3 regions of the Endozoicomonas sp. SCSIO W0465 genome follow, and region 3 is predicted to be linked to each of the others. Evidence: predicted binding sites of a transcription regulator. Region 3 holds the regulator's gene; each other region holds the start of a gene.

Region 1 (5,413 bases), 140 kb from region 3:
GGTTCGCTGGCTGTCTCCCAGGTAACCACAGGGACAGGGATTCATTGCGCCTACCAGTTGGAACCGGGCAGGAAAACATTCCTGACCTTTAGCCCGGGTGATGACCACCTCGCCATTTTCCAGGGGTTCCCTGAGTATTTCCAGGGCAGCGCGGGCAAATTCTGGCATCTCATCCAGGAAGAGCACGCCGTGGTGTGCAAAAGAGACCTCCCCCGGTTGAGGTATGCTGCCACCTCCCACCAGGGAAACGGATGAAGAGGAGTGGTGAGGTGTGCGAAAAGGGCGTTGCCAGATAGTGTCCATGGAGCTGGATGTGAGTGAGTGTATAGCGGCAACATCAAGAGCTTCAGTCTCTGTCAGCGGAGGCAGCAAGCCGGGAAGACGGCTGGCCAACATGGTTTTTCCGGTACCGGGTGGACCAAAAAGCAGCAGATGGTGACAACCGGTAGCTGCAATCAGCAACGCTCGTTTGGCTTGCTCCTGCCCTCGTACATCGGACAGATCTGGATAATTTGTCCTGCCAACATGCGGGTCTGGTTTTGCCGGTTCAATATCAGTCTTTTCCTGCAGGTAAGCGCAAACTTCTGCAAGACTTCGTGTGCCGATAATAGTGACCTTGCTGACCATGGCAGCAACAGACGCATTTTGTTCAGGAAGAATCAACGTCCTGTTCATGGCTTTGCAGGCTAACGAGGCAGGAAGAATCGCCCTGACTGGACGAAGGTGACCAGAAAGCGCCAGCTCACCAAGGAACTCTTTACTTTCCAGAGTCTTGCCCGGCAGCTGCCCTGACGCCACCAGAATGCCCAGCGCAATCGGCAGATCAAAACGTCCACCTTCTTTTGGCAGGTCTGCCGGGGCAAGGTTGACCGTAATTCTGCCATCAGGAAATTCATAACCACTGTTAATAAGGGCACTGCGAACACGATCCTTGCTTTCCCGGACAGCGGCTTCTGGTAAACCGACAATATTTAAACAGGGCAGTCCCTGGGAAAGATGAACTTCCACTGAAACCGATGGGGCACGTATGCCCTGATTTGCCCGAGTGTAAACCTGGGCCAGCGTTGAAGGCATTTTTTATTGACCGATTAATCAACCTCAAACGATCAAAGATAGCAGCTTATGAGAGAGTTGCCGGTTCAGTTTGCACCTGCCTTAAGCTTCAGGCACAGCGTATGAACCGGTGATTAATTGTCAGCGTTTTGCTGGTCGTCGTTGTTGCTGCTGTCTTGCAGCAATGTTTGTTCTGACCTCAGGGCTTCCACTGCTTTTTCCAACGCTTCAAGACGCTCGCGGGTGTGTCTCAGAACCGCAACCTGAGTATCAAACTCATCACGGGTGACCAGCTCCAGTTTTGACAGCGCACTGTCGACCAGTGCTTTGATATTTTTTTCGATATCTTCCCGGGTCTGGCTTTTGTCACCATTAAAGAGGTCAGCGGCTTTACTGGCGATCGTATTAATTAAGGCGGCTTTATCGATCATGGTTATCGCTTGGCGGGTAGTCAGAGATAGGGGAAGGATACCTCAATAGCAGTAAGTCCTGATAGAACCCGTACAGAAAAACGCTCAATCCCGGGTTATCATTATCAGAGCCAAAACCATCTGAGCCGAAGGACAAAGTCCTGCTTATTTCACAATCCATCATCGAATAAAGCCATAATCTTTCCGGGTTTGATCACAATAAAGTCGTTATCAGCAACACCCTGTTGCCGTTTGGCGACCTGCAGATCTTCCGGCGGTTGCAACATCGGCTCATTGGTCAGCATAAAACTGCCCCAGTGCATCGCCAGCGATAAGCGGGAGCCAACGTCGTTGTGGATATGCACGGCTTCTGCCGGATTGACATGGATTTCTTTCATAAACCAGCGGGGCTCATAGGCTCCAATCGGCAACATGGCCATATCCATATAGCCGAAGTGCTCACCAATGGCTTTAAAATCCGAGCTGTAGCCCGTATCCCCGGCAAAATAAAAGCGTTTGCCCGGTTCAGATGACTCAGCAGTTGCTTCAAATACCCAGCCGCACCAGAGCGTTCGGTCCGGAAATATTGAACGGCCACTGAAGTGCTGACAAGGTACTGCCGTATAAGTCCAGCCACGGTGAGTATGGGATTCCCACCAGTCCAGCTCGACCCAATTATCGATAGCCTGTTTGCTGAACCACTGGCCTAAACCCAGGGGCAACATAAACAGGGGAGGATTGTCTTTTTGCCTGTTCTGAATCGCCAATACCGAGTTACGGTCCAGGTGGTCGTAATGATCGTGAGAAATCACCACCACATCCACATGGGGTAAGGCATCAATAGCGATTGCCGGCGGAGAATAACGCTTGGGACCAGCCCACTGTACGGGAGACGCTCGTTCAGAAAAATGCGGGTCGGTAATAATATTCATGCCCTGGTGGCGAATCAAAAAGGTGGCATGACCAATCCAGCTCGTCAGGGATTTATCGGAATGCTCAAATACCGAATAATCATCGTCCACCACCGGAATAGAGACTGTCTCCGGCAGGGTCTCAGTAATTTTCCATTTCAAGATGTTCCGCAACGAACGATGATGCATTTGCATCGCCTCGTTATTGCGAAAACCACCGCTTGGTAGGTGATGCTTTTTAGAACGATTCATGGCAGCTACCTGTTTATATTCTTCGATCAAGTGAGCGCGTAGCAACACCGCAATAAAATTCAGGTATTGCCACACGGCCATAACTTTTTTGCTGACGACTTTTAAATCGCCAGCAAACACAAAAAAATAACCAGATAAACAGGGAAAATACCATGAAAAATGTGATTATCATGGGCGATTATAGCCGCTATGGCCTAGCTGCGGTTCAACTCTTTTGCAAAGAAGTTTGCAACGAAGGCTATGAGGCCTGGTGATTGCGCACTGTTATGGTGCACCTGTTGGGCGAGACAATCGGTTTTAGTGCATCAATTTAGTGCGTCAAAGGGGTGCGTATGCTGGTTTCGGGACTCGTTTGAATCCGTGTAACCGTCGATCATGTCCATTTATGGGGATAGGTAAAAACTGGCACAATACCTGCTTAGACAGGTTGACCATTTAATCAGTGCCGGGCGGGATCGCCTGAAACCAATACTGGCGGGGTCCGTTCTTCCTTTTGTTAGCCCTTGAAATAAACAGGCAGTTGTAACACGAGGGGAAATGCGTAGACTTTGGAAGCAGTATCGCATCCAGGTCACCCCTCCGGGATGAATAGTAAGTAAAGCCAGGAGAATAATGCATGAAGTTAGTATCAGCCATTATCAAGCCATTCAAACTTGATGACGTGCGGGAAGCGCTTTCTGATATCGGCGTTCAGGGTATTACTGTAACTGAGGTCAAGGGTTTTGGTCGCCAGAAAGGTCATACCGAGCTGTATCGCGGTGCAGAGTATGTTGTGGACTTTCTGCCCAAGGTCAAGATTGAAGTGGCTATCTCAGATGACCAGCTCGATCAGGTGATTGAAGCCATTTCCAAGGCAGCCAATACCGGCAAAATCGGTGACGGCAAGATTTTTGTCACCGCTCTGGAACAGGCCATTCGGATCCGCACCGGAGAGACAGGCGTCGACGCTATCTAAAGCCAGTCAATGGCATTACTCATCAGCAGCCACTGATGACATCGCCCTGCAGTAATAGGGATATGCAGCCGTGAGCTAAGAACAGCCATGAGCTAAGAACAGCCATGAGCTAAGAACAGCCATGAGCTGAGAAAAAAAGATAAGAAGATGTAAATTATACTGGGAGGGGTCCCGTGGACGATATAAATCAGCTGTCGTATGCGCTCGATACTTTTTATTTTCTGATGTGTGGTGCACTGGTCATGTGGATGGCCGCAGGCTTTGCCATGCTTGAAGCCGGTTTGGTGCGCTCAAAGAACACCGTGGAAATTCTGACCAAAAATATTTCCCTGTTTGCCATTGCCTGCACCATGTACCTGCTGTGCGGTTACCAGATCATGTATCCGGGTGCCAATGAAGGAGGCATTATGCCCCTGTTCGGCACATTGCTGGGTACCGAGAACAGCGTCGAGTCGGTGGTTGCCGGTGGAGATGACGCACCGTACTACTCTCTGCGCTCTGACTTCTTCTTCCAGGTGGTCTTCGTGGCGACCGCCATGTCCATCGTTTCCGGTGCGGTTGCTGAGCGTATGAAATTGTGGGCCTTCCTGCTGTTTGCGGTCTTTATGACTGGCTTCATCTACCCCGTACAGGGCTTCTGGAAGTGGGGTGGAGGCTTCCTGAACGAGGCTGGCTTCCAGGACTTTGCCGGTTCCGGTGTGGTTCACATGGCCGGGGCTTCTGCCGCCCTGGCTGGTGTCCTGCTGCTGGGTGCCCGTAAAGGCAAGTATGCCTCGAACGGCGCTGTTAATGCCATTCCCGGTGCTAACCTGCCTCTGGCCACTCTGGGTACCTTTATCCTCTGGCTGGGCTGGTTCGGCTTTAACGGTGGTTCTCAGCTAAAGATTGCCGATGTTGAAAATGCCAACGCGGTTGCCCAGATCTTTGTCAACACCAATGCTGGCGCAGCCGGTGGTGTCATTGCCGCCCTGATCGTTGCCAGACTGCTGTTTGGCAAGGCTGACCTGACCATGGCCCTGAACGGTGCTCTGGCTGGTCTGGTTGCTATTACCGCTGAACCTCTGACACCAACTGCCCAAGGTGCAACGCTGATTGGTGCCATCGGTGGAGCCCTGGTTGTCTTCTCTATCGTTGCACTCGACAAACTGCGCATTGATGATCCAGTAGGTGCTATCTCTGTTCACGGTGTTGTGGGTGTCTGGGGTCTGCTGGCTGTCCCTCTGACCAATGAAGCGGCCAGGTTCGAGATACAGCTGCTGGGTATTGCCAGTATCTTCGCCTGGGTGTTTGGTACCTCTCTGGTCGTCTGGGGTGTGATCAAGGTGATCATGGGTCTGCGTATCTCTGAAGAGGAAGAGTACGAAGGGGCTGACCTTACTGAATGCGGTATGGAGGCATACCCGGAGTTCACCGGCAACTCTTAAACGCCCGGAGTGATAACGTTACTTGCTGGCTAAGTTACCGTTAATGGTTGAATCAGCTAAACTCCCATAAAATCTACGTTGTAGGGGAGTGATATGCAATCTGAACTCTTCCAGAATTTTATTGATTCCATTTCAACATTAACCAGTGAACAGCGAGACATTCTTAACAACTCGCTCCTTAGTACTCAAATAGAGGTTACCGAGGTAGTAGAAACCACTGACTCTGAACCTGTTTACAGTGAATCTATACCCAATAACGATAATGCAACACCTGACGTAGAAAAGAGCATACTTGCCCAATTTGCCGAAAACCCCAGGTGCCCCAAATGCAAAAGCCATAGCGTTGGTCGCTGGGGCATACGAAATGGCCGACAGCGCTACCACTGCAAGACTTGCGACTCAACGTTT
Region 2 (5,413 bases), 410 kb from region 3:
GGATGAGCAAATTCCGTCAAACATCAGGCCAGCAGACAGACTTTCCAGCCGAAGTTTCCATGCACACTCATCAAACATGATGTCTGACAGTGAATTGATGTACCAGCTCTTGATACTATAACTATCTTTGGTGATACCACTCACTATGCAAATTTTTCTTTACGTATCGAAGGGTTACAAATAATCATGTGCCCTCAGGCCTCACTCAACTTTCTGTGAAAGTTGCCGTGAAAGTTGCCGTGAAAGTTGCCGTGAAAGTTGGAAATTTGTTTTTCAGAGCAATGGCGTATTTATGAAGATTTTTCAGGAAGTGTTTGGAGCCTCTCGCTCCGGTGAACCCGTTTATGCCTTCCGGCTCTGTAACCAGCAAGGCATGGAAGTCACCATTCTGACCATGGGGGGAATTATCCAGAGCATTCGTGTTCCGGATAAAGCGGGAAATATGGGCGAGGTTACCCTGGGTTGTGATTCGGTGGCGGATTATGAGCGATCCGGCGCTTATTTCGGTGCCATTATTGGCCGCTATGCCAACCGTATCGCCAAAGGCGAATTTGAACTCAAGGGTAAAGTGTTTCAGCTGGCCTGCAACGATATACCGAATCATCTGCATGGTGGTAAAGCTGGGTTTGACCATCATCTCTGGCGGGCAGAAGCACATACGAAAGATGGCCTCTGTACACTGTCCCTCTACTATGAATCAGAAGATGGTGAAGAGGGTTACCCCGGCAAACTCAATGCTGCGGTTACCTATACCCTGAATAACCAGAACGAACTTGGTATTGAGTATCGGGCAACGACGGATGCCCCCACCGTGGTTAACCTGACCAACCATACCTATTTCAACCTCAACGGCAGTGACGACTGCCTGAGCCACCAGCTGCAGATTCACTGCAGCCAGTTCACGCCGACGGATGAAACGTCCATTCCCTACGGCGAGATTGAGCCGGTTCATAATACCCCCATGGACTTCACGTGCATGAAGCCCATTGGCCAGGATATTGACCAGAACTTTGTGCAGCTGAAGCAGGCCAGAGGATATGATCATAACTGGGTTATCTGGACGGAGAGAAGTAGTGAACGGCCTATGAGACCTGTCGCCCGGGTAGAAGAGCCAGACAGTGGCCGAACCCTGGAAGTGCTTACCACACAGCCGGGGGTCCAGTTCTATACCGGCAACTATCTGGCAGGTGAGCCTGCACGCGGTGGCCGCCAATATGGCATGCGGGCAGGTTTCTGTCTGGAGACCCAGCATTTTCCGGATTCGCCAAACCGTCCTGAGTTTCCAATAACTCAGCTGAATCCTGGTGAAACGTATCAGGAAAAAACGGTGTTCCGGTTTGGTTTGATCTAACTTTGTGCTGAGCAATGGGTCAGGTACTGCAGGCAATCAAAGTCTGCAGCAACTGGCTTTAAAGAATCTCCATTTTTTTCGATATGACGTGTCTGACCTGAACCTTGATGTCATCAATGGATCGTTTATAGCCGGGAAATCTATTTGTCATACTTTCCCATTGGGCACGTTCCATCTTCCCGTTTGAGCCATTTGCCCCAGTTTGTGCTGTATCCGTGTAACGGTTTGCTAAAACCTTAACTCAGTCTTCGTTTAATGAAATTACCTGGCTCTGCTGGCATTAACTAGCCTCCCATCTGAGACAGATTTTGAGTTCCGCCAGTCCAGCCCTGTTCAAGGAAATGACTGTCTTCTTTAAGCCGGAGCGAATCTCGAATTCGAGCCACCAGCACTTCCTGTTGATCATCACTTTGCAGAAGATCTCTCAGATCAATGCCGGACTCAGCAAACAGGCATAGCTGGAGCTGCCCCAGACTGGTCACCCTCAGTCGATTGCAATCGTGACAGAAATCCTTGCTGTAAGGCATAATCAACCCAACAGTACCTTCATAATCACTGTGGCAATATTCCTGGGCAGGCCCGGCATCGGCCAGGCGCATTTTTCTTACCCAACCGCGTTCCAGTAGCAGTTCCTGAATCTTTTTTCCCGGGAAGTGGTGCTTCTGAAAAAAATCCTGGTTGTTCCCGGTTTGCATCAACTCGATAAAGCGAATAGAGATGGGATAGTCCCGGACCCAGCCAAGAAAAGCATCAAGTTCATCATCGTTAATGCCTTTCATTGCCACTGCATTAACCTTGATGGATGGCAGACCATGATCAAAAGCGTTTTGAATACCGGTCAGAATTTCCCGCAGCCGGTTATGACCGGTAATCAGCTCAAAGGCTCGCGGGTCAAGACTGTCGACACTGACGTTGATGGCATCAATACCCGCATCCAGCCAATCCTTGACCCGCTGATCCATTTTGTAGCCATTGGTGGTCATGACCAGCTTCTTTACGCCGGGGATTTGCTTGATGGTTCTGACAATGTCGGAAAAATCCTGACGTAAGGTAGGTTCCCCACCGGTCAGGCGAATTTTTTCCACACCGACCGCAGTAAAAGCGGTGACCAGACGACGTATTTCGTCAATCGTTATGGCTTTACTGTGATGATGGTCAAGGCAGCCGTCAGGCAAACAGTAGTTACAACGGAAGTTGCACAGGTCTGTGACTGACAGCCGCAAGTAAGGGAATTTCCGTCCCTGAAGATCCTGCAGCTCTTGTAAATAAGAATGCATAGAACACCTTTCCAATCGCGGGAGGCCACAGAATTTCTTCTGCAACCCTGGCAGCCAGTGACATGCTCTGACTGCGGCTTCCGGTCCATAGGGTGACACCCATTAGGTACCGAAGTCGGCGCTCGCTTGTTGATTCAATTAATCACAACGTTAACCAGCCTCTCGTGGCTGTTAAAGTGGCTGTTTAAAAAAAATAAAAGTCATATTGCTTATGGGACTATTGAGATCGTTTTATCAACAGTCAAGTGAATCCTACCTGCTTATTTCTCGAAAAACCATGACATCAGACACTATTGTTTGCTTGGATTCATAAGTAAATCTGCTATCCTGATGAACTTTTTGCTTTATGAAAGTCACCGGTGTCCTACCGGCGTTTAGCGGATTGGCGAGCCACTGAACCGGTCAAATGCAGGCCGACCGAGATACTATGGCCTGTTGACGTTACGCTGCATGCACCCTGGATCGTTTTTTACTGGCAAAACATATGCACAATGGCTGTGGAAATTGCATGTCCTGAATCCTGCCAGAAGCAGGTAGCAGAAAACGAAAGACTCCTTCTATGATGACCCCAAAAATCAGTGCCACCGTCCCGGTGATAGGTATCGCTGCCTTCAGCGGTACTGGTAAGACAACGCTTATTGAGAAACTCCTGCCAATTTTAGGTAGCAGAGGGCTGCGAACGGGTCTGGTCAAAGCCTCGCACCATACAATAGAACCCGATCCACCAGCAAAAGACAGTTATCGTTTACGCCATGCCGGTGCCAGCCAGCTGGTGCTGAGCATGCCTGGCCGCTCTATTTGCTATACCGAGTACCCAAATGGTTACCAGCGACAACTACAGGAGCAACTGCAGCTGCTCAACCAGGATCAGCTGGATTTAATCCTGGTGGAAGGTTTTCGAGATGCTCCCATCCCTAAAATCGAGCTTCATCGCCGTGATTATGAAAAGCCGTTCCTGTTTACCGATGACCCCCATATTATCGCCATCGCCTGGGATGGCAATCCGGGCATCACACTGCCAGAGGATCTGGCCGAGCTGGATATCAACAACCCGGCAAATATTGCTGACTATATTGCTGACTATATGATCAGTTACACGGCAAGCTGTTGACAGACTGTAGCCAGCAAAACCGGATCAGACCATTAATCAAAATTGAGCGTATCCTGCCATTGTAACGTACCGTGTTGATCAAACATCTGCTCGGTTACAGAGGTACCGGAAAACTTCAGTAGCCCATAGCCGTTAAGAATACGCAGCTCCTGTTCTCTATCGGGATCAGGATAAGGCGTGTCACTGTAGTAGGCTACCTCAGGAACCAGCGAACCATCGGACTGGTACATTACCGAAGCACGTCCCACCGGAATGGCGCCGTGGCCCCAGCAGCGGGCAACGGTTGAACCGGCGGCAGACTGGTTCGAGTAAACAGCGCCCTGATGAATGTGTGCCCAGATCCAGTAGTCAGGATCTCTGCCCAGGTAGTCATGAACCTGACCCCAGAGCGGATTATTTTGTTCCGTGCCGTCCAGAGTCAGGCCGTTGTGGTGGGTGACCACCATCACTTTTTTTCCGGTTTGCCCCATTTGATGGAGGAAGTTGCCCTGGGCTTCGTTCAATGCGCCTTTAAGAAAAAGGTCACTATTGTCATAGCGGGCACTATCAAGCCCGACTATTACCCAGTCTTTCAACAGAATGGCAAAGGTAGTGGCCTGCTTCTGGCTGGCGAACTTGGTTGAATTGAGCGTAATGTAGCGCAGACCGTTTTCACCATCGTACATACCATGGTTGGAACCCAGGGCAAATGAGTAAGGAGTTCCGGGATTCCAGATGCTGGTAAAGTTAAAGGCCTCTTCACCAGGCTGGCCAGTCAGTGTTTTCTCGGTACCGGCATAATATTCATCGCCCAGGTGAATGGTGATTTCTGCCGGGTGTTGTTGCATGGACAACATGACCTGTTGTGCCGGTGACGGATTGCTCCCGTCATCCCAGTAGCCGGTACCCCAGTCACCCACCACCAGAACGGATACATCATCCTGGTCACTGAAATCCACGGTGACCGGCTCACCTACTGGTGCCAGCGTGATATGTCCCATCCGGTATCCCAGATAGTAAGCCAGACTGGTACTCCAGCCCGGGTCCAGCTGTGCATACTTGGTGAAATTGTACAGGTTGCCACCGCTGTCGAGCCTGCCTTCGATCGGGACCTCAAATAACATGCTATCGCCGCTTAAGTTATAGCTTTCGTTATCGCTCTTGCTGCCACTTAAAGACGGCAAAAGACGTTTAAAGTCATCGGTACTGATGCTTGAATCTGGCAGGCCAAGCCGCTGCTGAAGCCGTTCAGTCAGGGCTGAATCATGATGATTCAAGAAAAACAGCAGCAAACTGCCGTCTTCCGGTGCCACGCTATTTTGATCATTGAGCATGGCCAGCACCTCTTTTTCCCGCTCACCGAGTTCAGCTCAGAACTGTTGGGCAGCCCGGGTTTGCTGATCAGACAACCCTGTCCGGTCAACCCAGTCCAGCAGTTCATTGAGATAACGCAGGTGTTCCCGTGGAACCTTCATACCATAAAACTGGTGCTCAGGATCTTGATAAGCAGAGACATGCGTACCCGTTGCTACGTCATCCGAACATCGATAGTGGGAAGCAGTTGCCCCGACAGCTGACTCGAAACCGCTACAACCCAAGCTATTGTCCGACCCGCACGTTGCCTGTACAGACAATGGCAGCAAACAGGACAGAGAGATGACCACCGATCTGAATGAAGAGAACATAAGTACACCT
Region 3 (5,413 bases):
AATATTCAAATGATTGATGGAGTGAAATGAGGTTTCCCTGCCTGTCTTATAACGCGCTCACAATAATAGGGTCACTATCATGGAACCTGGAAGATTTTCTTCGTCGTACCGATATACTGAATCAACCAAAATCACTGTTCAGCCCCGTTCCAGTAGTAAACCTGCAGCTGCAAGGTGTGCTCCAAGACCAAAATCGTCATTTGGCTCATTTTCTGTGTGGGGTGGTGATAATGGAAAGGAGTCACTGTCCCGGCCGGAAAAGGTTACAGAGAGGCAGATTGATGGAGGAAAGGTATATACAGTTGCCGGTTTATCTAAACTCGGCGATAGAAGTATTGATATCTATGTTACGCAAAGTGGCAAGGTGCATCACTCATCACCCGGAAACAGATTGGTGCATTATGGAACCGGCGATGAAATCAAAGAGCTCAAGCCCGGGGAGGATAGAATCGAGAGGAGTGAAGTTGATAAAGAGTTTTATTACCTCAGTAAGGGACAAAGCAAGCTGTTGCAGAGAGGCAAGGTTTATGGGGCTGCAGGTAGTATTCCGGACTGTTATGTTTCTCCACAAGGTAAATTAATTAAAGCAGGCACTGGTGCCAGGTTATTTCAAATAGGGGCAGAAAAGGAGCTTATAGAGTATAAGCCCGACTCAAAAGGCTATCAGCATATTATTTCAAAAAAGAAAGAACATTTTATTGTGACTCCAAAAGGTGCGTTCCCTCTGAAACCAGGTACTGTTCAGCCGGGTGCAGTGAACAGCCCTGCCGTGTACCTATCAGAAAACGGAGAGCTGACGGTTGCTTCTGACATCCGTTCCCGACTGTTCAAGTTGGGCGCTGAAGATGAGGCGGTAGAGTTCAATTCAAGTGAAGCGGCCTTTAAATATGTAGTATCAAAGCGACAGACTCCTTTTCTTATTACGTCTAAAGGCGTCTGTACCTTAAAGCCAGAATCATTTTACAGGGCTCAGGATGGCAGGCCTGATATGTATATTTCTGCAGATTGCGTACTGACAAGAGCTTCAGACACTACATCCCGATTAGTTAGTTCTCGTCCAAAAACTCTGCAGCCTATGCGTGCCAAGGCTTAGAGGGAAAAAATCAAGTTTTGTTTTGACGCCTTTTTCAACCAGTTTTCGGGGGCTACAGCGGAGTTGATGTGATTTTCCTGTAAATTCAGAGCACGTCAAATCTCTGTAGGCTACGTGGCCCAAGGGCTATAGTTTTTGGATGGGAACTAGTTAAATTATGTGATGAAGATGAGGCCGTGGAATATGAACCAAACTTATCAAACTTTAATGTTAAGATTTCACAGAGTGGGCGTCCATACTGTGTCACTTCTTCAGGCGCGACGCCTTTAAAGCCGGGTTCGCTTTATCCGGCTCAGGGAATCAAGCCTGCCTTCTATATTTCCAGGGCATGTGAGTTGACAACCGCTTCCAGTAAAGATGCCAGGCTCTTTAAACTAGGCGGGGAAGACCAGGCTGTAGAATATAAAAAAGATGCCAAAGGCTTTAATTATGTTGTTTCAAAGCAGAAGAGTCCTTTTCTGGTTACTACTGAGAGTGTTCGCCCGTTAACCTATGACCAAACAGTCACTTTGAAACTGCCTACTGGTCGACAACTGGAGATTACTGCTAAAAGGGGAAAGGAGCTGCAACACAAGTTTATTAATTAGATGTCGTGAACCTGATTTCTGGTCCGGAGGCGCAAGCATTGTTCTATTGAGCAAACGTCTCCGGCTTGCAGAGGAGAAAACAATCAGACAAACAGAATCCAGTGCCGAGCCATACCAGCAATAAATAGATACCCCAATCACAGGCAGCAGCGCACAAAAACGCAGGGGCAGGCTCTTTCTTATTTTCGTCAGAACGTCGGTTTCATCACTGACCTGCTCTGCAGCAAGACAGCCAACAAAAAAACACAACTAAACTCATTCTGAGTAATCTCTGCACATTTTTTACTGAAGCTATGGTTTCATAAATGACTATGGGTTTATAATCAGCCGCACATGGAGAGAAGTCGTAACAACATCCGTGCCAACACTGAACCGCCTGCGGTTGATCCCTCTGTAGACACTCATGAGTTTCACCTGCAGTCTCAACGGACAACGAAGTAAAGGTATACGGTCGCCTATGAAGCCTTCCTTACAGCTCAAGATGGGCCAGCAGTTGACCATGACGCCTCAGCTGCAGCAAGCCATCCGGCTGCTACAGTTATCGACACTGGATCTTCAGCAAGAGATTCAGGAGGCTCTCGAATCCAACCCCATGCTTGAGTCCGAAGATAGCGAGACAGAGGACACAGCCACCAGCAGTGAAGGCAAGGAAGAACTCGTTGATCTGAGTGAGGCGATACCGGAACCTGAGCCACAGGAGATGGCGGAATGGGCAGACAGTATCCCGAATGAACTGCCCGTCGACTCAGCATGGGACGATGTGTATTCCAGCCTGCCCGCCAACGGTAGTGATGAGGATTACGACCCCCTGGCGAAGTCATCTTCAGTAGAGTCGCTTCAGGATCATCTGGAGTGGCAACTGGATATGGTGCCCATGAGCGATCGGGACCGGCTGATTGGCCTTGCAATTATTGAAGCGGTTAATCCGAATGGTTATTTGACCTGCTCACTGGATGATCTTTATGTTTCACTGCAATCCCAGCTGGAAGAGCTGGAGATCGACGAGATAAAAGTGCTGCAGCACCGGGTTCAACAATTCGACCCTGTCGGTTGTGGCAGTATAGACCTGAAAGAGTGCCTGCTGGTCCAGCTGCGTCAGCTTCCCCCATCAACACCTCATTTCAACAATGCGGAAAAACTGATCACCCTTTACCTGGATTTACTTGGCACCCGTGATTACGCACGCATCATGCGCAGGGCCAAACTGAAGGAAGATCAGTTGCGAAAAGCCCTCAGCCTCATTCAAAGTTTCCATCCAAAACCCGGCAGCACCATTGACCAGACAGAAGCTGAATACGTGGTTCCAGATATATCGGTCCGAAAAATCAAGGAGCGATGGTCTGTCGAACTGAATTCCGATGCGCTGCCCAAACTGCGCATCAACAATAATTATGCGTCGATGGTCCAGAGGGCCAACAACAGCCGCGACAATGTGTTCATGAAAAATCATCTGCAGGAAGCCCGCTGGTTTTTGAAAAACCTGCAAAGTCGAAATGAAACACTGATGAAAGTCGCGAGTCAGATTATTGCTTATCAGCAGGATTTTTTTGAAAAAGGCGATGAAGCCATGAAGCCCCTGGTGCTGGCGGATATTGCCGAGGCTGTTGGTATGCATGAATCGACTATTTCCCGGGTAACCACCCAGAAGTATATGCATACCCCTCGTGGCGTCTATGAACTCAAGTACTTTTTCTCCAGCCATGTCAGCACAGCAGAAGGTGGCGAATGTTCATCCACGGCGATTAGAGCCCATATTCGCAAGCTCATTGCACAAGAGACACCACGCAAACCGCTCAGTGATAATAAAATTGCGGCCATATTGGCAGAACAGGGCATCAAGGTTGCCCGGCGAACCATTGCCAAATACCGGGAGTCCATGAATATTCCCCCGTCCAATGAGCGGAAGCAGTTAGTACCCTGATGAATATCAAGCTGATGTAAGCTGATATAAGTTGATATAAAAAGCCGAGTTATGAGCCGGGCAAAAAACAGTTTTTTTTGCTTCAGGGCATTCCAAGCTGCATCGACAGTGTTAGAATCGAAGTCAGCCGGTACGAAAAATCCCGCGTACTGGTAATTATCTGGATAATGGGATCAGGAGAGCGTTACATGCAAGTCAACATCAGTGGACATCATGTCGAGGTAACAGAAGCTCTGCACGACTATGTGATCAAGAAACTGGAACGTCTTGCTTCACATTTTGATCATATCACCAATGTACAGGTGACCCTGAGTGTAGAAAAGCTGGTGCAGAAAGTAGAAGCTATTCTGCATACCCGCGGAGCCGAGATTAATGCGACCGCCGAGCACGAAGACATGTACGCAGCCATTGACCTGCTCTCGGACAAGTTGGATCGGCAGCTGGTTAAACAAAAAGAGAAAGCCTTAAACAGGCAACAGGGCGCCAGTGGCCATGCCCTTTGATTTTTCCGGCGGCCATTCTTGTTTAGCATGATAATTCATCGCATCCTAACCCCCGAGCGCACCCTGGACGGTGTGCACGGGGTCAGCAAAAAGAAAATTCTGGAATTTATCGCTGAACGTATCAGTAGCGACGTTCCCGAAATCAATACCAATGAACTCTTTGAAGCCCTGGTTGCCCGGGAGCGTCTCGGCACAACCGGACTGGGTGAAGGCGTGGCTATTCCTCACTGTCGCTGTAAAGCCTGCCCAGCCCCCATCGGTCTCTTTATACGACTGGCGGAGCCTGTTGATTTTGATTCTGTAGACCGAAAGCCCGTTGATCTGATATTTGCGTTGATCGTGCCTGAAGGTGAAAACCAGGAGCATCTGGAAATTTTAAGAGCACTGGCGGAAAGGTTTCATTCAGCCTTGACTCTTCAGAAAATACGTTCGGCTACTAATACGACAATGCTCTATCGTACTATGAGCGAATAGAGAATAAGGTCACAATAAAAAAAGGCCATCATATACAACGATGGCCAAAAAATTTTCAACTTATAGCTCTCAGTCTCAAGGCCTTGATCAGTTACATCCGAAATTTCGTACGAAGCTGCTTATGTAACATGTGATGTAAAACTCTGAGTTTTGAATTCAAGGCTTTGAGAATCCAAGGTTTACGACGTTATGCTCTGGCTGCCATTCTGGCTGCCATTCTGGCTGCCATTCTGGCTGCCATTCTGGCTGCCATTCTGGCGTCCATAGCAGCTTTATTAGCAGCAATATCCTTACGATTTTTTACAGGATCTGCACCAAGGAGGTATTTAGTCTTACCCTGCAGCTTAACGACAACCCTCTGGTTATTCTCTTGATTCGCTTTGTAACGTTCTTTATCTTCCCCGGTTCCTTCTTCTACCAAAGCTTTAAGCTGTTGATTATTCTTCAGTGCCAGCTTAGCCTCCAGCTCTTCAATAGCCGTCATTTTCGGTGGCGTAGCTTGAGCGGCAATAGCCGCATCAAGAGCAGCGTCATCACCAAAACTAAAGGCTGCTCCAGTTAAAGGTCTGTTTTCAGCTCGCTCGTAGGGAGTTCTGCCTTCCACGCCTTCTGAAGCATGAAGCTTTGCTGCCCGCTCACAAATCTTGCTGTAAAGCTCCTCCATAAAAGGGGTTCGATCTTCCAGAGCTTTCTTTGCAGCTTTCAAATCATTTGCAGCGGCTCTGTTTTTAATCAGGTTGTGATCCGATGCGGTAATTTTATCAGCGAATTTTCTGAATGCTATGCCGGTTCTGAGAGGTGTAACTTTAACAAATACCCTCTTAAATGTTGACAC

What was found. Region 3 encodes sigma-54, which starts transcription at its own class of promoters, with help from an activator protein. Its sites were predicted from a motif close to TGGCACNNNNNTTGCTNT; they were not measured.
Region 1: the regulator sigma-54 is predicted to act here: its motif matches at 3,030-3,047, upstream of glnK (P-II family nitrogen regulator).
Region 2: the regulator sigma-54 is predicted to act here: its motif matches at 3,102-3,119, upstream of mobB (molybdopterin-guanine dinucleotide biosynthesis protein B).

Annotation. Positions count from the first base shown of each region.
Region 1 is NZ_CP092417.1:1,882,689-1,888,101, reverse strand. Features, by position in the region: gene MJO57_RS08130 (YifB family Mg chelatase-like AAA ATPase) at 1-1,074, opposite strand, end outside; gene MJO57_RS08125 (accessory factor UbiK family protein) at 1,188-1,484, opposite strand; gene MJO57_RS08120 (MBL fold metallo-hydrolase) at 1,634-2,746, opposite strand; gene glnK (P-II family nitrogen regulator) at 3,243-3,581, shown strand; gene MJO57_RS08110 (ammonium transporter) at 3,755-5,005, shown strand; gene MJO57_RS08105 (IS1595 family transposase) at 5,099-5,413, shown strand, end outside.
Region 2 is NZ_CP092417.1:1,609,955-1,615,367, forward strand. Features, by position in the region: gene MJO57_RS06815 (hypothetical protein) at 1-144, opposite strand, end outside; gene MJO57_RS06820 (aldose epimerase family protein) at 293-1,351, shown strand; gene moaA (GTP 3',8-cyclase MoaA) at 1,636-2,628, opposite strand; molybdenum cofactor riboswitch at 2,617-2,761, opposite strand; gene mobB (molybdopterin-guanine dinucleotide biosynthesis protein B) at 3,188-3,739, shown strand; gene MJO57_RS06835 (hypothetical protein) at 3,772-5,052, opposite strand.
Region 3 is NZ_CP092417.1:2,023,290-2,028,702, forward strand. Features, by position in the region: gene MJO57_RS08775 (hypothetical protein) at 80-1,093, shown strand; gene MJO57_RS08780 (hypothetical protein) at 1,270-1,680, shown strand; gene MJO57_RS08785 (RNA polymerase factor sigma-54) at 2,138-3,601, shown strand; gene hpf (ribosome hibernation-promoting factor, HPF/YfiA family) at 3,790-4,104, shown strand; gene MJO57_RS08795 (PTS sugar transporter subunit IIA) at 4,132-4,578, shown strand; gene MJO57_RS08800 (hypothetical protein) at 4,766-5,413, opposite strand, start outside.